2 regions of the Isachenkonia alkalipeptolytica genome follow, and region 1 is predicted to be linked to the other one. Evidence: riboswitches for the same ligand, from Rfam matches in the RefSeq annotation. Region 1 holds a riboswitch; the other holds the start of a gene.
What was found. A riboswitch is a leader RNA that binds a small molecule or an ion and turns the genes downstream of it on or off. The one in region 1 is predicted to bind cyclic di-GMP.
Positions count from the first base shown of each region.

Region 1 (10,605 bases):
GATATATTTAGAATATTTTTAATAAATTCTCATTTAGCAAAAACCCTGGGATTTCTCACCCTCATCAACTCTTCCACAATCAGTTGATGTCCAATGTTTGTAGGATGTGGATCCAAGTTTATAGGCCACGCTATGGAAAAATTAACCGCATCTTCATTACGTCGAAAAGCATTATATACGTTGGCTACACTGACCCGTCTTCCTTGATTTTCTCTCATGGTCTGATTCATTGGCCGAATCAACTCTTCCATTAACTGATACAACTCCGGGGATTCCATCTTACAGACCGGATTGTAGATGCTCAGGATGATGATATTGGCCTCTTCATTCAAATAATGTATTGCATTAATAATTTGAGGCCAGTGGCTTTGAAAATCTTCTACGCCCAGCCACAATGCAGCTCGAAGCTCATCGTCTGCAAGGAGCTGTTGAATAATGATATCCCATATATCTGGGCCTCCATTGACAATTTTCTCCTCCAATTCACTAATACTTTGTGCGTTGTAAGCCTTCATCATTGCTCCAATCACCGGCTGAAGGATATTGTTGCCTCCGATGCTTATGGTGATGACATCCGCCTCCTCTACAGCTTCCTGCATCCAGTCCGTATATAATAGTTCATTGAGAATCCAACTGCTTGTGACCCCATCGAAAGCCATGTTTCCACCTTCAAATCCAAACCCGCTGAGATACTCAGAATAGCCACTAAAATAGGCATCCATAGGATCGACTCCAGTGCCCCTCGCTATGGAATCTCCCAAATTCAAATATGTCCTAGCCTCCGCGTTCGGTCTCGCCGCTAAAGCATTAATCGGCAGTGCTAAAATCATTATTACTACGAGAATGAACACCATCCATTTTTTATACATAGTTTCCCTCCTTTTTTTCGCCTAGAAGACCTGTCCTTATTATTATTTTACTTTTTTCGATATCCCTTTATTCCCATCAAAAACTGACCAACTTAAGAGTCGCTTATTCAACCGGTTCACTGTCGGTTAATTGTAATAAAAAGACATCCGGTTGTCACCCTGCATAAAGCAAACCGCTCTTCTTCAAATAGTCCGCTCATCCATCGTAATGTTTTTGAAAACCAATTGACTCTGCACCATTTCGTCCCATTATTTAATTCAAGTTCATGGAAGTACTTTGAATCCCCTTCATAATAACTATTCTCTTGTTCTGTGATGGTATACTCAAGATTCAAATAAGCTCTAATATCAACTTCTGGTCTCACTACCATACCGTTGATCAACAGGCATAGAAGCAAGGCTAACGCAAAATTGAACAGCATCCACGATTCAACCATGTTCCCCACCTCTTGGTTTTTTACCCTCTTGGAAAAACCGCCATTTTCATGTTTTTTTCATTCCCCCCTTTTCTCCATCAAAAAAGCCGACCATAAATGGTCGGTTACGCTGCCGGCTCCCTTTGAGAAAAGCGTCCAGTTACTCCTCAAAGATCTATGCCCCCGTTAAGGTATCTAACTTATACCCCGTAAAACAAAAACAAAACAGTTTTTATGATAATTTTCACAATCTTCTGTTTTTTTACACTCGCTGCTTTACTATCTTCCCCGGCTTTATTCTCTTCTACTTATTTTTTTCACTGATCCTTTAATGGTTTCAAGACTCTTCTTTCCGGGTATGTAATGAGAAAATAGAAAGCAGGGATTGTTATGAATAAAGAAGAAATTTTAGAAGAGCTTCGCTCTACACTATCGGGGAAAACCTTTGATGCGCTGCTGCCGCCAATTATCTTTGCCTTGATCAATGCTTTTTTTGATTTGACCCTGGCTACGGGAGCAGCCTTTGTTATTGCCGCTTTTCTTGGGTTTTTCCGTTTTTTTAAAAAGCAGAATTGGTTTTATGCCTTAGGCGGGTTTCTTGCAGTTTCTCTTGCAGCAAGTTTTGCCTATTTTACCGGCAGTGCCGCCAATTATTTTGTCGGCTCTTTAGTCAGCAGCGCTTTTTTGTTTCTTGTTGCGTTTGTCAGCCTGGTGACCGGGAAACCCCTAGCGGCATGGCTTTCCCATCTGACCCGGGGCTGGCCCCTGGACTGGTTTTTACGAAAAGACGTGAAACCTGCATACCGGGAAGTCACCATAGTCTGGACGGTATTACTGTTTTTCCGTTTTTTTATCCGGCTGATTTTTTTCCAGCGGGGCAGCGCTACGGAGCTGGCCTTCGTTAATACGCTATCGGGCTGGCCGATGATTGTTCCGGTTTTGGTCCTTAGTTATATTTACGGTATTTGGCGACTGAAAAAGCTGAAGGGACCGGGGGTGGAAGAGTATCAGCGGGGAGATCAGCCCCCTTGGAAAGGACAAACCCGAGGATTTTAATTCCTTCGGGTTTTCTCTTGCTCTGTTCTATAGATTCGTGATTCTATAGGTTTGCGGTTCTACAGGTTCTTTTTATTTTTGCATCCTTTTTTTTGTCGTCCTACCTTACGTCTTCTTTATGGTTTTATGCCCGCAGTTGGGACAGGTGACCTTGAGCTTTCCTTTTCCCTTTGGTACCCGCATTCGTTTATTACAGGATTCACAGGGAGTTACAGTGTAGTCCAGAAGGCTTTGGATCTTTTGAATGTCCAGTCCTACAACAATTTCTTCACCAATTTTAAAGGCCGGGACCCCTTGAAGGCCTAGCTGCTGAAATTCCCGGTTGGCCTCCGGGTCTTCATTGACATCCTTAATTTCATAATGGTAACCGGACTTGGAAAGAAACTCTTTCCCTTTTATGCAGTGGGGTCAGGTTTTGGTACTGTACATAATAATTTTTTTCATGGTCTTAGCCTCCTAATTTTGTGTTTTGCTTTTCTTCAGTGATGGCAAACAGATGATCTCTATGGTAAAATAGGGATCAGTGAGGTGAAGGTTCCGATGACAAACATTGATGAAAACAAAGAGCTCCCCATCATTTTGCATGTGGATTTAGACGCTTTTTATGCTTCCGTGGAAGAGCGGGATAACCCCTCTTTAAAAGGTAAACCCCTCATCGTCGGCGGTCGCAGCCATAAAGGGGTGGTAACCACGGCAAACTACGAAGCCCGAAAATACGGGGTCCATTCGGCGATGCCCATGTTTATGGCAAGGCAAAAATGTCCCCGGGGGATTTATGTTCCCGGACGGATGGAGCGCTACCAGGAGGTTTCCCGGCAAGTCTTTCGAATCCTTCACCGCTTCAGCGACGTCCTAGAAAAGGTCTCCATTGATGAGGCCTATTTAGATATTACCCATTTAGGGGCCAAACCCCACAGGCTGGTTAAGAATCTGAAGGAAAAAGTCTATACTGAAACGGGGCTGACCCTTTCTGTGGGGATCTCCTATAATAAATTCCTGGCAAAACTGGCTTCCGACTGGCATAAACCCGCGGGGGTCAAGGAAATAACCCCGGATATGGTTCCCGGTATTTTGGTCCCCCTGCCCATAAAGAAGGTACACGGCCTTGGTCCGAAGTCCTGTGCTTTGCTGAATAATTTGGGACTATCCACCATTGGTGACCTTCTGGAGCTTTCCGAGGAGTTTCTTGTGGATCTCCTGGGCAAATCCGGCCGGGAAATCTACCAACGGATTCGGGGCATTGACCATCGTCCGGTGAATACCCGCCGGGAGAGGAAATCCTTAGGGATTGAGCGTACCTTTTCCAAGGGGACCCGAAACCGTGAGGTGCTGGAAGATTATTTGAAGAACTTCTCCCAGGAACTGTCCCGGGATTTACAAGACAAAAAACTCCATGCCCGAACCATTACCCTGAAGATCAAGGATGAAAACTTCAAAGTACAAAGTCGGGGCAAGACGCTTTTTCAGCATACCAACAAAGCCGAGGAAATCTATGAAGTAGCCAACGGTTTATTTCAGGAGCTGCCTTTAGACAAGCCCCTTCGTTTGATGGGGCTGACGGCCTCAAATCTCCTTTCCGAGGATCTGCAGCAGCTGTCGTTCTTTGATTTATAACAAGGAAAAGCTCTTTCGGGGTCAACAAGGAATAAATCCCGGGACTTTCCTTGGGAGACCCTTAGAACCAAAGCTTCCCTTCACAGGTAATGATCACCTCGGTTTCAATTGACGCCGCGGTGACTTTTTTTTCCTCCCGGTCATAAACTATCTCCACAGCGATGCTTCCCCCGGGCTGTCGAATGGTTAGGCGGATATCTTCCTCTCGTTCCGCGGCCCAAAGGAGACCCAGGGCAAGGCTTCCGGAACCGCAGGAGCGCTCTTCTCTAAGGCTCTCAACCCCGGGAACATACACCCAGGGGGATAGCTGAATGTCTTCTCCATCTACTTCGTAGCCCAGGGCGCCGTAGGCCTGATTGTTTTCTTCTTTTGCTAAGCTTTTAAGCAAGCCGGGATAATCCAGGTTCCGGCTTTGAGTATCCGATTTAAGAAAAAGATAATGGGAGATTCCCTTCATTATTACAAAGGCTCCGGAAATTTTTTCTTCTCCCACAGTTACTTCCTTGTTCGTGATCTCGTAGCCTTCCACGGGCATCTCCCCCTTTACCCGGTAGCTTAGGGGACTTACTTTTTCAACTTCACAGCTTAAGGGTTTTTCCACTCCGGAAAACTCCAGGAAAAACCTTTCTTGTTCAAGATCCTCCTTCCAGGCAAGGTAGGCCCCCAGAGCCAGCAGGCCGTTGCCACAGAACTCTCCGCCGCTCATTTCCATTCTTCCTTTGGCCTCCGATGATTGTTTTGGCGTAAGAAACCCTACCTGTTCTCCGTATAAATGGGTGTAGGCCATAGCGGTGTTGGCAATTTGGGGGTATTCCTCCCGCTTTATCCCCGGATCCGTTATAATAATCGTAGTGTTTTCTGATGGACTCAACTTTACAAAGGATGCTTTCATATATAACCCTCCAGTCAACAGTTCTTCAATTTTCTAATCCGTCTCCACTCGAATCTTGGACTTTTCATTCTGCTCCACTGCTTCTTTTATGATTTAACGCCTTTACTTTCTAAATCCCTGTGAATTTTTAGCAAACTTTGGGTATCATCATTATGAAGAAAGAAGGTTCTGCCATGGAAAAAAACGATGCTAAAATACAAGAAATTAATAAAGTCACCCTGGTGGGGATTTTTGTGAACTTCCTTTTATCCGGGATTAAAATATTTGCGGGGTTGTTTGGAAACAGCAGCGCCCTTTTTGCCGACGGGCTTCACTCCTTATCCGATTTTTCCACCGACATTGTTGCTTATCTCGGCGCACGGCTGGGAAGTAAGCCGCCCGATGATTATCATAATTACGGATACGGAAAATATGAAACCTTAGCCACCTTATTCATCGCCCTATTTTTAGGGTTTGTGGCCCTACAAATATTTATTGACAGCTTTCAAACCATTCTTTCCCTTCTTCGAGGGGATATTTTACAAACTCCCAGCTGGTGGGCTTTTTTTGCGGCCCTGGCCTCAATTCTGTTGAATGAGGGACTTTTTAGGTACGCTTTGGCAGTTGGAAAGAGAATCAACAGCAATTCTATTATCGCCAATGCCTGGCACCACCGCTCTGACGGCTGGACTTCCATTGCTGCCTTGATCGGTGTGGGGGGAGCCATTTTCCTGGGAGGGCAATGGGTCATTTTGGATCCTGTGGCGGCTATCCTAGTCAGTGTTTTAGTCCTGAAGGTGGCCATCCACATCTTTCTTCCGGCAATTCGTGAGTTGCTGGACTTTACCCTTCATCCAAAGGAACTGGAACAGATTTATTCCATCATTGAAAAATACGAAGAAATCCTGGATTATCATAAGCTTCGAAGTCGAAAAGCCGGTGGAAGAATCGTCCTGGAATTTCATATTGTCCTTAAGGGAGAGTTATCCTTGAAAAAATCCCATGACATTGCCGATGCTTTAGAAAAAGAGTTAAAGGATTTCTTCGGGGAACAGGCCATCGTCACCATCCATATTGAGCCTCCTTCATAATGGTTCCTCCGCTTAGGGGATTAGAACCTCTCCTTTCTAAAATTCCGGGAGACCCTTGCATAATAAAAAAATTCATCTGCTTATGTTTGCTTTGATTCCTTTAGGACCATAAGGGGTATTATATAAGTAGATACTCTCAGGATATGTTTTTAGTTATAATTTATCATTGTGTTTTATGTGTTGTAAAGGAGGTTTACCATGGACCACGAAAAGTTTAAAGCCCAATGGCACCACCTCAAGGATGACATCAAGGAGAAATGGACGGCCCTTACCGATGAGGATTTATTATACATCAGCGGAGAAAAAAACAAATTGATCGAGAAATTACAGGAACGGTATTCCCTTTCTCGAGAAGCGGCGGAACGGGAAATGCATCGAAAAATGTAAGTTCTAAAAAACCCCTAATGTTGGTGTTCTATAGCCGGCATCAGGGGTTCTTCTTTTATCTATTATTATCGGTTTCAGTCTTTTTTTATTGGTTTCAGCCTTTTTTTTACCGGATTCAATCTGTTCTTTACCGGTTTCATCTCTCTTTGTTATCGCCTTTTTATCGGTTTGTTTGTCTTTTTCCTCCGTACCCTTTAAAGGGCCATGCTAAAAGATGTTGCTGGCATAGGCAAACCAATTTTTGATCTGTTGGAAGGCCTCCTGCCAAATATAATCCCCCTGGCCCTGTTGCAGGTTATGGTATTCATCCAGGGAATAAGTAAAGTTTGTCATGCCTCCCAGGATAACCGCCAGGATTATGACCACCACTGCGGTTGTAACAACGGCTTTTTTTAACATCTTTTTTCTTTTCCGTTTTCTTAACAGGCTCTCCAAGTATTGAGCCCCCACTTTTTTTCCCTGCTCTTCGCATTCCTTCCCCAGGGTTTCGGAATTTTTATACTCGGCAATACTGCGAAAGAGCTGTGCCGCCTCCTGGTATTCCTCTTCCCGGCAGGCTTCCTGTTTTTTATTTAGGGCCCTTTGATAGGTCTCCTCCTGTTTTAGGCCCAGGGCCTCTTCTTCACAGGCTTGCTTTCGTTCTTTTGCATCCTGATAACCTTCGATGGATTGAAACTGGAGTCCGGCTTCCTGCAAAAGGGATGCGGCTTCCTTTTTATCCATTTCCCTTGCTTTTTCCTGTTCCTTGGCCCGTTCCATTTTTTCCGTGGCTTCCAAATACACGGTCTGCTGTTTTTGGGCTTCCCCCAGCCGCCGGGCTTCTTCAGAGCATTCTAGGGCATCCTTATAGTCCGGAATGCTTTCAAATTTCACCGCCGCCGCTTCATAGTCTTCCACGGTGAGGGCACGGTTCATTGCGGCTTTCGCTCTTTGGTAAATTTTTTCGTTTTTTTCCGCCTCAAAACCTTCCAGCACTTCCCGGTTGTATCCCAGGATTTTCTCCCGGTCTTCTCCCCGGGCAAAGCGCAGAGCCCGGTTATAATCCTTGTACTCCGTTAAGGGCCGGTCCGCCGAAGCCACCATTGCCCTTGCATCGGATACTTGAAGCCCTACCAAAAGCTTAAGGATGTAAGCCTCGGCAAGTTTTGGCTCCAACTCCAGAGCTTTTTCCGTTAATTCCTCGGCTTTTGAATACTCCCGATCCTCCAGCTCTAAATAGGCCCGGGTCATCAAGTTTTTCACCCGCTTTTCATCATTTTTTATCAATACGTTGACCAGATGGTCCTCCCTGAATTCTTTCACCATTGGAAACCCGCAGTTTATGCAGACTTGCGATTGATCGGATATCTCCCTTTGGCATTCCGGACATTTTACTAAAGCCACCAGCCTCATCCCCTTTACCGTTCTACTACCTATAGTAATAGTTCTACAAATATTCCCAAAATCCTCTATTTTATTCAACTTTTTTTAAAAATTTATCGGTTTTTTTGCCATTGTTCTTTATCACAATGATTCCCTGGGATCTTTTTCTTATAAAGGCGACGCCTCCCCCTGAGGTCCCCCTATTTAAAGCTGATTACCCAGCAACCGTTACAGTTTTTCATCTTAATTTTGCTTTTCCGTGTTTTTCCTTTCGGTTTTTTCCTGGATTTTCCGCTACCCTTTCCCGGGCAACCGCACTTCCCGTCAAAACAGCCCATCATTTTACAACAGCAAAACATTCCGCAAAGCATCAACAGCAACAAGCCCCATTTTTTCTTTTTGGTCTCCATCCTACCGCCTCCTCTTAAAATATCTTTGAATAAGCCTTTTCCTTTTCTTCCCGTTTTCCTACTCTTAATGATTCTTTACCCTTCCTTGATTTTTAGCTAACGGTTGCCCTGGGTATCTATTTTGAAATAGTCCTCCAATATCCGATCAATCTGTTGCAGTAAGGGTTCTTTTTCCCACCCTTGAAGAATGCTTCCCACCAGGGTTTCGATTTTTTGCTGCAGCGTGGGGTCCATGGGAATACAAAGGTCCATCACGCTGTTGGGATAGTAGTCGTAGATCCCCTTCCCCAGATTTTTTCCGAAGCTTTGAAAATACTGTTCATAAAGCCGAGAGTTTAAAAGACCCAGCAGGTATTCCAGGGATACTTCTTCTTGATAGGAATCCTTCACCACCAGGGCGTATACATCCGCACTACAATATACTTGTCCATCATCCAGGGCGAAGCGGTTCGTGGCACTTTTATAAGGAAAAAGGATTTTTTTCTGTTCAAACAGTGCCGTAGATCTTCCCCATTGCAGATGGTGCCAGGGGCGTATCCCCCGCTGACATTCCCGTCTCTTACTAAGGCCTTCCCGGTAATTCCGGATATGGTCCATGGCTTTTAAGGGTTCCTTCGGATCTTTTATCAGATCGGCGTAAATCAGCTGTTGATCATTTTCCAAAAGGCCGTATTTTTCGATGTGCCGGTTTTTGATCCACCCCTTTAACAACTCCCCCTCGATGCCTTTTTCCCGGGCCTCTTCCCCGTTGAGGACAAAGGCCTTATCACAACCGGTAATGATTCCCTGAAAACTTTTCGCCACGTCCCCCAGGGTTTTTTCGGAAGCTGCTTCGATTCTTTCAAACCGGGCTTTATCCTCCCGTGCGATCAGGGTCCAGCGCTTTTCCTTTAAATCCCTTTGGGTCAATGCAAAATTTGCAAAGGCCCTTCCCTGAAACATTTCTTCTAAGGGAATTCCCGCTTCTATTTTATTCTTCGGATCACGCAGTTTTCGAACCTGCAGTACCCCTTCGTCCCGATTATTCTCTGATTTCGGTGCCATTAAATATATTGCCGTCGCAACTCCCAGGCCTTTGAAAATTTCGCCGCCGTAAAAATCTACAATCTCCAGCAGATCCCCCTGCTCCCTAAGATATTTTCGCAGGGTTTTTCCCGTGGGGCTTTCCATGAAATACCTGGAGGTGATGATCATCCCCTTTCCCTCCCGGTGCAGGTTCTCCAGGATCCGTTGAAAAAAACAGTAGGACAGATCGGATTTGTCCTGAAACACCCGGGGATAATTCTTTAGGAGCCACTTTTTATAGGGAATTTCCAGGACTTTATGGCCCACATAGGGGGGATTTCCCACAATCACATCGAATTTTTCCGAAAAGAACCCTTTTTCCTTAGAGTTCAGCTCTTCTTCCTCCCAGCGTCGGAGACTGTCCCCCTGCAGTATATTCAAGGTTTTGGGTAGATGACTGAGATCCTTCAACAGTAAATTGATCGACGTAAGATTTACCCCGAAGCCGTCACAGTCCATCCCAAATATGCAGTGTTCCAGTAAATGTGTATGTAGATTTGCTTTTTGCCAATACTCCCCACCGTATTTTTTCTGTAAATCCGGCAGTGCCTGCAGAAACTTATCATATAAAACATCATAAGCTTTAACCAAAAAGTGCCCGGAGCCGCAGGCGATGTCCCCCACTTTGATATAGGGGTTTTTCACGAGGTCCGCATCCTGTAAAGCTTTTTCCACAATATAGGCCACCACCTCCGGCGGGGTATAAAACTGTCCTAAGCTTTTTCGTTGTTTCGGATCCAGGAACTCTTCGTAGAGATCCCCCAAAAGATGGTCCTCCGCTTCTTGAAAAGAAAGGCCTTCTTTTTTCAGCTCATGGTATACATCCTCTATCCCCTGTTTGCCCTCCGGGGTCCAGGGGATTTTTCCATCGGGATATTTCCCTTGTTGCAGCCCATACAGTATCTGATGCAGGGGCAGAAATAGGTACTCCGACTGAAGCAGCCCTTCCCTTCCGCTTGCAATAAAGCCCTTGTCTTCTAATATTCGGTACAGTAAAATTTTATTGATGATTTCATAGGCATCCTTCCCGTTCAACAATGGACCATTTTCCACGATCCGCTGGTTGCTTAAGATACCTAAGGCTTTTTTCAGTTTCTTCAGTACAGTCTTTTTCATAAAGAGAACCCCTTTTATGTTTCCGCCAATTCTGTTATTTTCTTATCATTATATCATACAGGTCATTATATCATACAGGCTGCCGGAAGAGCCTCCCTTTATAAAGGATGCCTGCAAAAATTCTTTGCAGACATCCCTTAAGGTCAACTTCAATCATCGATTAAATCCTCTACTTAAATCCTCTTCTTTAAAATCCTCTTCTTTAAAATTCCCTTTACCAAAGCTGCTTTAGAGACCGGTCTTTACTGTCTCCTTACTTTTTAGGTGGGGTCCACCGGTTTTAAATCCCACACCCCTTCGCTGTATTCCTTAATGGTTCGGTCACTGGAGAAATAACCGGCCTTGGCA
Region 1 covers NZ_SUMG01000001.1:28,402-39,006, reverse strand. The annotation lists gene ISALK_RS00165 (SGNH/GDSL hydrolase family protein) at 30-869, opposite strand; gene ISALK_RS00160 (hypothetical protein) at 986-1,306, opposite strand; cyclic di-GMP riboswitch class II at 1,396-1,478, opposite strand; gene ISALK_RS00155 (DUF3159 domain-containing protein) at 1,676-2,341, shown strand; gene ISALK_RS00150 (glutaredoxin family protein) at 2,447-2,740, opposite strand; gene ISALK_RS00145 (DNA polymerase IV) at 2,882-3,955, shown strand; gene ISALK_RS00140 (histidine racemase CntK family protein) at 4,017-4,847, opposite strand; gene ISALK_RS00135 (cation diffusion facilitator family transporter) at 5,021-5,917, shown strand; gene ISALK_RS00130 (CsbD family protein) at 6,116-6,304, shown strand; gene ISALK_RS00125 (hypothetical protein) at 6,512-7,609, opposite strand; gene ISALK_RS00120 (hypothetical protein) at 7,867-8,076, opposite strand; gene ISALK_RS00115 (N-6 DNA methylase) at 8,173-10,257, opposite strand; gene ISALK_RS00110 (glycogen/starch/alpha-glucan phosphorylase) at 10,518-10,605, opposite strand, start outside.

Region 2 (10,605 bases), 310 kb from region 1:
TTTTCAGTCTGGGGTTTCTACTAATGGTATTTGTCCTGCTTCCCAAGGGGAATATTATAATTGCAAGAGCACTCAATCATATGGATTCTCCCTATGCGGAAGCTTTTTATGAGCGGTATCTAGACCAAAACTTCGGGAATCCATCTTTCTCAGCTCGGGTAGAATATGCAGAGAGCTTAATTGATGGATTCCATCGTTATGGAAGGTTTAATAGTTTCAGCGGTGGAGGTTCCAACAATCGCCCGGAGGATATGGAAAAAGCGAAGACACTTATTATTGAAGGATTAAATCGTCAGAAGAACCTGGAAAACCATGAAGTCATCTACATCGAAGCCTATCGATTATTGATGGATCTTCTTATTGCCACCGGCGATGCCGAGGGTTTTAATAGTTGGTTGAATATGGAGGTTGGAGAAAGCAAAGAATTTCAGGAACTCCAATTAGTTTATGAGGCTTATTTTCAGATATACTTTGGTGATATGAAGAGGGCAAAAGTCTTGCTGGAAGAGGAAATTGATCCTGATTATTATCAGAGAGAGCAACAAGTTTTACTTGCAGAAATTGCTTTGCGGGATGGGGACCTAGAAAGTGCAGAGGAACATATAACTCAGGCAAGGGCGTTGTACGCCGAGGATTCTAAAGCTCTAGAACGTTCAGTATTTGGAACAGGTGCTTTTTCTAATCAGAAGTATTGGATGAATAATTACCGTAAGGATATCTCCGGAGATTTTACCCTTTCCGGGAGAGTTGTCTTTGAAGGAGAACCCATGCCTTTTGTGGAGATCTACGTGAAAAGCGGACTGGATTCGGGATGGAGTAGTAGGGGAGAAAGATTTGTGGCCATCACCGATGAAGGGGGCTATTTTGAAACCATCGGTCTTCGAAGAGGAAGTTATGATGTGGGAATCGGTATCGACACCAGCCGGATCCACGATAAATATTATGTTCAAAATCAAGGGGATTTGGCGAAGGGATATCTATTACTGGAAGAGGACCATTATATGGAGTTGTCATTTATAGAACCTATTCAGTTTAATGATGTGAAAGATCGATATACGGTTACGGAAGAAGAGGAATTTAATCTTTCTTGGGAATCGGTTCCGGGGGCAGCCTACTATCAAGTACAATTTCTCTCTTTTAGCAATCCGATGGAAAAATCAGGATCACACACACAACGTCCCTTAATTACATCCGATGGGGAAGAAAAAATTACTGAAAACCAGGGAAATTTTACAGTTTCAAGTATCAATCAAAAAATTATCGGAGGAATCGTTACTTACGGCGATGAGGACATGCTTTTAGGTTCCACAGCAGTACTGCGACCAATCTTGCCGGGTGTGGAGTACCCCATGATCATTAAAGCTTTTGATGAGGCTGGGCAAGAAATTACTTCCAGTCTTGCGCTGCGGGGAGATTACAACGAGGTTCCTAGCTTTACCTTAGAAGGGGAGCTCACAGAAGGAGAAGAGCTGATTTTAAATGAAGATTATCCGGAAGCCATCACCTTTTATAAAGATCATCTCCATGATGAAGAAATTCGAGAAGAAGCCCTTAGAACTCTTAGTCTCTTGTATCATTACGGATGGAAAAGAGGAGAAGAAGATCCGAGCTTAGCTTTGTCCTTCGCAAAGGAATATTTCGAGGAAACAGGACACTCTCAAAACCTGGAGATGATTATCGGACGTTTATCCTTAGAAGAGTTGGAAAAAAATCGTAATAAAATCGAAAATTTGATTCAAGAAATTGAAGAACCAGAGGAGCCGTATAGTATTCAGCAAGTTCGGGCGAACCTTTATCTAATCGATCGAGACTGGGAAAGCGCCTTGACGGTTTATGAAGAAAATGAAGACGCCTTATCTTCGAAAGTACTTTACTTGGACCTTTTACTAGGAGATTATCAAAGAGCTTCGAAAAGGCTACGGGATAGCCGGTTCCATATATACCGCATGGATCCCTTAAGAACCGAAGAAGCGCTTCAGGCTCTTTCTGAAGAAGGGCTATCCTTTGCTGATGAAACTCGATTGGAAAAACTGATGGAAGCCTTGTTAATCGAAAGTAGAGATTCAGCAGAAGAAGTATATAGGGAAATTCTTCCCGATGTTGAGAGCAAAGCGCTACGGGATTTATTGTACGAGATTCATCTAAACAATAATTGGGATCGGGATTGGTAGACTAGGGAAAGATAAGTCCCTGTCTCATCCTTTGCTTGGTCGCTTAGACAGCATTATTGTAACTAAAATTAGCATAATTAATATTTGTAAAACGCTGAATTCCATTAGGAAAACGGCGTTTTTTTCAATCCCTCTCAGCCTCAAGGCGGAGAGAATATCTGTCCCAAGAGGGTTCATTAAAAGATGAAGTTCATATAGAATATGGATATACAGATAAGACACAATCATTCTAGGAGGCGGAGCATTGGGAAAAGAAAAGAAAGCTAAAGAGACTTCATTCTTGAAGGATTTATTACAGATGATCAAAGATTTACCCTATAAAGGATTACTGACGGGGGTATTGGTGACAACCATATTTTTGTCCTTAATACAAATCGTAATTGCGGATTATTTGCGGGTTTTAATGGACTCCCTGGTGGGTGAAAATGATTTCAGCATGGGGATGCTGGGGGTGATGGTCCTTATTTTTGCTGTGGACTTAGTTTTGATTTATTTTCGGACCCTGGCTTCGGAAAAATATTCGGAAAAGAACTTGAAGTATCTACGAAAAGAGTCCACGGATAAGCTGATGGATACCTCCGTGGAAGAAGTGGAGAAAGCCCATTCGGGAGATTTTATCTCGAAGTTGACCAATGACTTAAACAAAATTCAAACATTTACCAAGGAACGGGTACATAACTTTATTTTTGTACCCCTGACAGCGGTATTATCCTTGGCTTATCTACTGTATTTAAACTGGATTCTGACGCTGATTTCCGTCGCCATGATCCCGGTCATCCTGGTGGTATCCAATATCATCGGCAAGCCCATCGGTAAAAAGACCACGGAATACAGCGAAGCCATGGGAAAAATCAATACCATGAACACGGAGTACATTAAGGGGATTGAAGTGGTAAAAGCCTTTCATCTGAATGACCGATTAATGAAAAAGTATACACCGGAAGTGGAAAACAGCGTGCAAAAGGATACCGCCGTGGCGAAAAGTAAGGCGTTTATCAACTCCTTGTCGGGGATTGTCTCCATCCTGCCCTTTTTCATCACCTTCGGTTTTGGTGCCTATTTTATCAGCATCGGTGATTTAACCCTGGGAGGCTTAATTGCCTTTACCAATTTACTAAACTATTTATCCTTTCCCTTATCTCAAATTCCAATGCTGATTGGAAACGGAAAAGGGGATTTGGCGGCCTACAAGCGGGTAAAAAGTGTAATCAATTTAAGCGAGGAGCGAACCGGCGGAAAGGTTTTGGCTTTTGATGAGAACTTTCGGTGGGAAAAGCAGTCTGATCAAGAGGTCATTGCCATTCGAAATCTAAGCTTTACCTATCCCGGTGCTACGGAGCCGTCCCTGAAAAACATCAACATCAGTATTAAAAAGAACCAACAGATCGCCTTGGTGGGAGAAAGTGGAAGCGGGAAAACCACCCTTAGCAAGCTTTTGCTGGGTTTTTACCCCGTGGTTTCGGGGAAAATAGAAATCGGGGGAAAGGATCTTTCCGATTGGAATTTAAAGGCCCTTCGCCAAAATATTGCTTTCGTACCTCAGGAGGTGTATCTGTTTCCCGGAGATGTAGAGGAAAATATTCGTTACGGGAAGCCTGAAGTCGGTGAAGGTGGAATCATCAGTGCTGCAGAAAAGGCTTATGCCCACGGATTTATCAAAAATCTTGATCGGGGATACCATACGGTGGTGGGAGAACTTGGAGACCGGGTGTCCGGAGGACAAAAACAACGAATCTCCTTAGCAAGGGCCTTTCTGAAGGACAGTAATATTGTTTTGTTGGATGAAGCTACCTCGGCCCTGGATAATGAATCGGAAAGCTTGATTCAAAAGGCTTTGGACAGCGAGTTAAAAGAAAAAACATCCATCATTATTGCCCACCGGTTATCCACAATTAAAGACGCCGATGAGATTATTGTTCTAAAAGATGGAGAGATCGTAGGAACGGGTAGTCACTTAGAACTCATTAAAAGCAACGGCTATTACCGAAGCCTTTATCAAAAACAAATGGAAAACGGAAAAAGGGAGGCGATGTAATTGAAGGAGCAGATACTACGAATTTTTGACAACCAAAAAAGTAAAGTCTTGAAGTTCATCCTCCCCTTTATTCTATTAGGACTTGGGAATGCCCTGGTAAATCTGACCCTAGCCACCCTGTTAATGTACGTGTTTGACTACGCCGCAGAAGGGGAGTTTGCGCTGATTTACCGAGTGGTAATCATCTCCGGAATTACTGTGGTTCTGCTTTTTATTACCACACCGATCTTTGCCTACTTCGGGCGAAAAAACATTGCGGTGCTGATGGGAAAACTCCGCCGGGAAACTTTTGCGAAAACCATGAATCTTCCCTATACCTATCATAAAAGCCGGCACTCGGGAGATACCATTTCAAGACTGACCAACGATCTAACAGAATTCGAGACTTTTTTGAAGGAAGGTTTCTTAAATTTTGCCAATCTATTGATTTTAGGAACCGCCGCCGTTATCTATATGTTTGTGCTGGAATATCGGCTGGCCATCGTATTTTTGATTTTTACCCTGGTAATCTTTAAGCTGAATCAGGGGTCGGCGAAAAAAATGAAAGTTCTCAGTGATGAAGTGCAAAACAGAAAATCATTGTTCACCCAAAATCTTACGGATATTTTTCAAGGTTTTCAGGTGATGAAGTCCTATAACCTTGAGAACTTATTAAAGGAAAAAATGGAGGAAGTAAACGAAGGGGTCTATGAAAAAGCCTATCAAAGAAGCCGACAGCAGGCGAAGCTTCGAATCCTCAGCAACCTGGCCTTTACCAGCAGTTTTTTGTTCATCATCGTCTTCGGAATTCTTTTTATCACCCTGGGATGGATGAGTATCGGTGTAGTCGTGGCCTTTACCAATCTTCAAGGGGCCATTAACTCAGTGCTGAACTTCCTTCCCCAGTTTAATCAGTCCTTACAAGGAGCCAGGGCTTCATTGGACCGGGTGTTTGAAATCATCGATGAAGATAATGAACCTTCTGTGATCAATCCAAGAATCGAAGAGTCCGGGAAGCAACGGGAAATTGGTAAGCCTGAATACATTGAATTTCGGAACGTTCGCTTTTCCTATGAAAAGGATCAAGCAACCCCGGTTATTAATAATCTAAGCTTTGCCATGGAAAAAGGAAAATCCATCGCCTTAGTGGGAGAAAGCGGCGGGGGAAAATCCACGATTTTAAAGCTTCTTTTAGGCCTTTATTCAATCGATCAGGGAGAAATCATTGTAGGGAGCCGTTCCACGGCGGACACCGAGATTCGGGATATTCGAAAAGAGTTAGCCTATGTATCCCAGAATCCCTATCTATTTACGGGAACCATTGGGGAGAATATCTCCTACGGCAGGGAAAATACCAGTGAGGAAGAAATCAAAAAAGCGGCGAAAAGAGCCAATGCCCATGACTTTATTATAAAGTTGGAAAAAGGCTACGATACCGTGATCGGAGAACGGGGTCTCGGACTTTCGGGAGGACAGAAACAGCGGATCTCCATTGCTAGAGCCATCATAAAGGATAGTCCTATTCTACTGATGGATGAGGCCACTTCCGCCCTGGATACGGAAAGCGAGCGGCTGATTCAAGAGTCCTTAAAAGAGATGATGAAAGAGAAAACCGGCATCACCATCGCCCACCGCCTCTCCACCATTGAAGACAGCGATGAGATTTTTGTCATTCAGGAGGGGAAACTCATCGAGCGGGGAGATCATCAGACCCTTTTGGATCAAAAAGGCTACTACAGTATGCTTTATCACACCCAGTTTTCCAAAAAAGAAAGGGAAGAGCGGGCAGGTTAAGATATCTGTTGATTTTTAAGAATGTTCTGTTAATTATTAACCAAATGGGGTATAAGCCAAACAAACATGCATTTCGAGGAGAAACTTAAGAGGACACGAAGATCCCGTAACCAGATTTGGACGCTTCCTGTTACGGAGGAGTGAGTAGCGTAACCGGCCTAACAGGTCGGTTTTTTTGTTTTTGTCATTAGGTTTCTTTACAGTGTCTCTGCAACCTCAATCGGCTGAATCGGAAAAGGAGGTGAAAAAATGTCTGATGAGAAAAAAGTAGCTATGATGAACGATTTTGTGAAATCCTTGGAAGAGCAGGACCGGGAAAAATTGATGTCTCTTATAACCGATGACTTCTGTTGGCACAACCCTCATGGAAGTTTCTGTGGACGGGAAGAGATGAACCGATACTTGGACTGGTTCCATAAAAACACAACGAATCTGAAATTCAGAGATGTGGGTTCGGAAAAAGTGATTCAAGGGGATCGAGCTATTTATGAGCATGAAATATCCGGAGTAATGCAAGGGGAGAAGGTGACATTCCTGACGATGTGTTCTTACAAATTTAACAAAGATAAAATCCAAGATGTCAGCACCGTGTATGACCGGCTCAGTCTTGCTGAGCAGGCTTCCTCCTCATGGTTGCCAAAAAAAATGGTCAATTCCGTAGTAAATCAAATGCAAAAAGGGTTATAGGAAACAGCCTTAGAGTAAAAATAAAAGCTGCAGGGAATCTGTAAAGGTTCGTACTGAACGCTCTTTAAGCCGTAAAGTCAAGAGCGTTCTTTTTTAGGATATTAACATATTTTTTTCAAAAAGATAGTGACTGATAAACCACTCATCTCCGTCGTGGAAAGAAAAGAACTCGGCGCAGGCCATGAAAAATACCCGCCAGTAAACCCACCATTTTAAGGCTTCATCTTCCCCTTCTATTTCAGCCATAATAGGCATGATTATGTCTTTTTGCTCATCCATACGTTGAAGCCAGGCTTCCAGGGTTTTTTGGTAATGTATACCGGAAATCGCCCACTGTCTTTCCAATGAAAACCGATCGGTAAAATAATGAAGCAAATCCCGGCTGGGCATAGTGCCGCCTAAAAAGAAGTGTCGGGTCATCCAATCATTATCACTTCGCACTTCATAGGCATAGGGCGTGGTTCGATGGGTAAAGATATGTACAAATAACCGTCCCCTGAGCAATAAAAACTCCGAAATTTTATTCATCAACTGTTCATAATTTCGCATATGCTCAAACATTTCAATAGATATGACACGGTGAAAGCGTACTTCCGTGGTAAAGTCATTGATATCTTCCGTAATCACCGTAAGATTCTCTAAACTCTCCTCCTTAGCCTTGGCATCAATATAAGACTTTTGTGTAGCGGAGTTGGATAGCGCCCAAATATTCGCTGAAGGATATTTTTTTGCCATATACAGCGCTAAAGAGCCCCAACCACACCCTAAATCTAGAATATTTTGCCCATCTTCTATTTCCGCCCGTTGACATGTCAACTTTAGCATGGCTTCTTCCGCATCGCTTAAATGATCTTTCAGTTCTTTAAAAGGAACCGGATTATTCCAATATCCGCAGCTGTATTTCATATGAGTACCTAGAACATGCTGAAAAAATTCTGTAGGGATTTCATAGTGTTGATCGTTAGCTTCCGCAGTATTTATTGCAATCGGTTGCTTTGTTAAATCCTCAATGTATTGAGTGAGATATTGTTGATGCTCTTCTGCGCTGTAGGATGTTATTTCCTTCAATCTGGCTGATGTCATACGACGAGCTCCCCAACGAATCAGAAAATCCGGGATTTTATTTTTCTCCAGTAGCGGTTCAAATCTCATTTAGTAACCTCCTAGTATAAAGTATTTTGCTTATAATATTACCTCTTTTATCAAGGCACATATACCCGGGAAACCTCTCAGTAAACGGAATGATCATAATTTTGAAAAAAATTTAGTTTCAAATTTCAAGCCTAGGGTAAAAAAATGAATACCATTAATCGAAATATCATACAAAATGCTTAATTACTTTAGAGACTATTTATGGAAAGGAGGATTCTCATGGGTGTAAAAGTAAAGTTGTTTTCAAAACTGCGGGAAGGCCGGGAAAAAGAAGTATGCACCAAAGAATGCATGTATGATTTAACAGGCAGCGATACTGTTGAACAGGCCGTGGAAGCATTAAATGTTAACAAAGAAGATATTAAAATTTTGTTAGTCAATGGTCTTGATGCAGAGCTTACAACACCTTTAAAAGATGGAGATACCGTATCCGTGTTTCCACCAACAGGGGGGATGTAGTTTTATTGAATTTTATTAATTACAATTTGTTACAAGCCTCGGGAAGTATTTTATCCCGAGGCATTATTTATAATTCAAAGTCTGCACAAGAAATCTGAAATCAAATATAAAAGAGAGGAGATGGTATTGATGAATCCATTTATTTTTGCTATAGTAACTGGTATTATTATCGGAGTGTTTTCGTTTTTCTTTGAAGCTGTTAATAAAAGTGTTTTAAGACCCTTTGAACCGATTCAAAGGGTAACGGGGAAGTTGAAAAGGAAAAAAACAGTTTACTATTTTTCTGTCGTTATCGTATTACTTGTTGTATTATTTATCGTTGAGGTATACTCCCTTAATGATATGGGTTTTGCAATGATTCTAGGTTTTGTATTTGCAATGAACAATATCTTTTTTCAAAAAGGATTTCATGAGAAAAAAGAACATGCAGATATGGAAGAATGAAAAAGTGGTTAACACACTTGATAGTTCGGGTGTTTTTCATCATTTCAACCGATTTGCAAGAGGGATTGATCATAAGGAGTTCCAACAGGATTTGGACCGGGATATTAAAAAATACCGCTTCGAATCTTTTTGCTATGGACCGAAATCCTGTAAACACTATAAGCTGGGAAGGACCAGTTCGGTCCCTTTGACTTATAAAAAGCGAAAGATGTGCAAAAAACAATAAAAGTCATTGAGAAAAATCCCTTGTAAAGATAAAAATGATAAAAATATTTATTGAAAGTAGCAGGGTATCTGCTTGAAAACTTAACAATAGAACCTTCTATTGTGAGGCTCTGAGGTAAAGCTTCTTTTATGGCGACTGCAATTTGTGGTTGATTTCAAAAGAAGCTTTTATTATGCGAAAAATGCCGAAGGTTTTTTTGGAACCAATTCTCAAAAAATAAAGGATTTGGAGAGGGTTTTGTAGAATAGTACTTTAAAGAGGAGTAATATGTGAACGGAAAGTGTTTTTTTATTATCATTAAGATTATTAATGGACTAATGAAATGGCGTGGTTGCTTGAAACCTCACAAATGAACCGTCCCCGTGTGAGGGGTTCGAACGGAAATTCGAGAAATGGTGGTGTTTGCCCGACAAAACTTTCTAAAGGATCCTCCCTTTAATCGGATTGATCTTCTCAGTTGTCGGAACGTTTTGATCTATCTTGATCCCAAATCCCAAAAAAAGGTGCTTTCCTTTTTCCATTTCGCCTTGAGGCAAAAGGGATATCTTTTTCTCGGAGCCAGTGAATCCCTTGGAGATATGATCAATTCCTTTGAAACCATATCGAGCAAATGGAAGCTCTACCGTGTCAGAGAAGGGGATAAGAAGAACATTCTGGGCAGCCTTCGAGGGGACCCGATCAAAAAGATCCACTCCCCTTCGCCGGGTAAAAAAGTAGGGACCTATTTTAAGGAGATTCAAAACAAAACCTTTCACGAAGAGATCGCCCGGGAAGTAATGAAGGATTATGCACCGGCAACGGTGGCCATTAACGATGAACATAATCTGGTGTACGTTTTCGGAGATGTCAACCCCTATCTGGCTCTGCCAAAGGATAGCTTAAGCTTTAATATTTTAAAAATGGTTAACAAGGCTCTGTCCATTCCCCTGCATACCGCAATCAAACGGGCAAGGGCAACGGGGGAGAGTGTTTCTTATAAAGGAATTCGGCTCTCGGAGAAAAAGATCCGGCTTGTGATAAAGCCCTATTACAGCAAAACCTCCCAAGAGCAGTTTTGGATTGTTTCCTTTATAGAAGGGGAGGTGGAAAAAAGGGATTCTACGGCCAAACCCCAAGGATTGGAAGAAGTCTATGATGAAAAAGAAAACTCCGTCCGAAGAATTACGGACCTGGAGTACGAACTAAACCATAAAGAGGAAACCCTGCAGGCAACGATTGAGGAACTGGAGACTTCCAATGAAGAACTTCAGGCTACCAACGAGGAGCTTCTGGCTTCCAACGAGGAACTTCAAAGTACCAATGAGGAGCTTCAGTCCGTAAACGAAGAGCTTTATACCGTAAACTCCGAGTATCAAAACAAAATCGAAGAGCTGACGGAACTGAATGATGATATGAATAATCTTTTAAACAGTACGGAAATCGGCACGATATTTATTGATAAAAACATGCGAATTCGAAAATTTACCCCGGGAGTGAAAAAACAGCTGAATCTTCTGGATGGGGATGTGGGGCGGCCTCTTAGTCATATTTCCCACAATCTGGATGTGAAGGATTTGCTAAAAGACGGGGCAAGGGTTCTTGAGAATCTGAAGAAAGTCGAAAAAGAGGTAAAAGGCAAGGAGGGGCGATGGTATCTGATGAAGATTATACCCTACCGA
Region 2 covers NZ_SUMG01000001.1:341,267-351,871, forward strand. The annotation lists gene ISALK_RS01630 (hypothetical protein) at 1-2,171, shown strand, start outside; gene ISALK_RS01635 (ABC transporter ATP-binding protein) at 2,416-4,206, shown strand; gene ISALK_RS01640 (ABC transporter ATP-binding protein) at 4,207-5,979, shown strand; cyclic di-GMP riboswitch class II at 6,062-6,147, shown strand; gene ISALK_RS01645 (nuclear transport factor 2 family protein) at 6,229-6,666, shown strand; gene ISALK_RS01650 (SAM-dependent methyltransferase) at 6,760-7,818, opposite strand; gene ISALK_RS01655 (MoaD/ThiS family protein) at 8,038-8,277, shown strand; gene ISALK_RS01660 (hypothetical protein) at 8,407-8,721, shown strand; gene ISALK_RS15490 (PAS domain-containing protein) at 9,331-10,605, shown strand, end outside.
Region 2: linked by a shared signal. The riboswitch ahead of ISALK_RS01645 (nuclear transport factor 2 family protein) and the one ahead of ISALK_RS00160 (hypothetical protein) in region 1 are both predicted to bind cyclic di-GMP.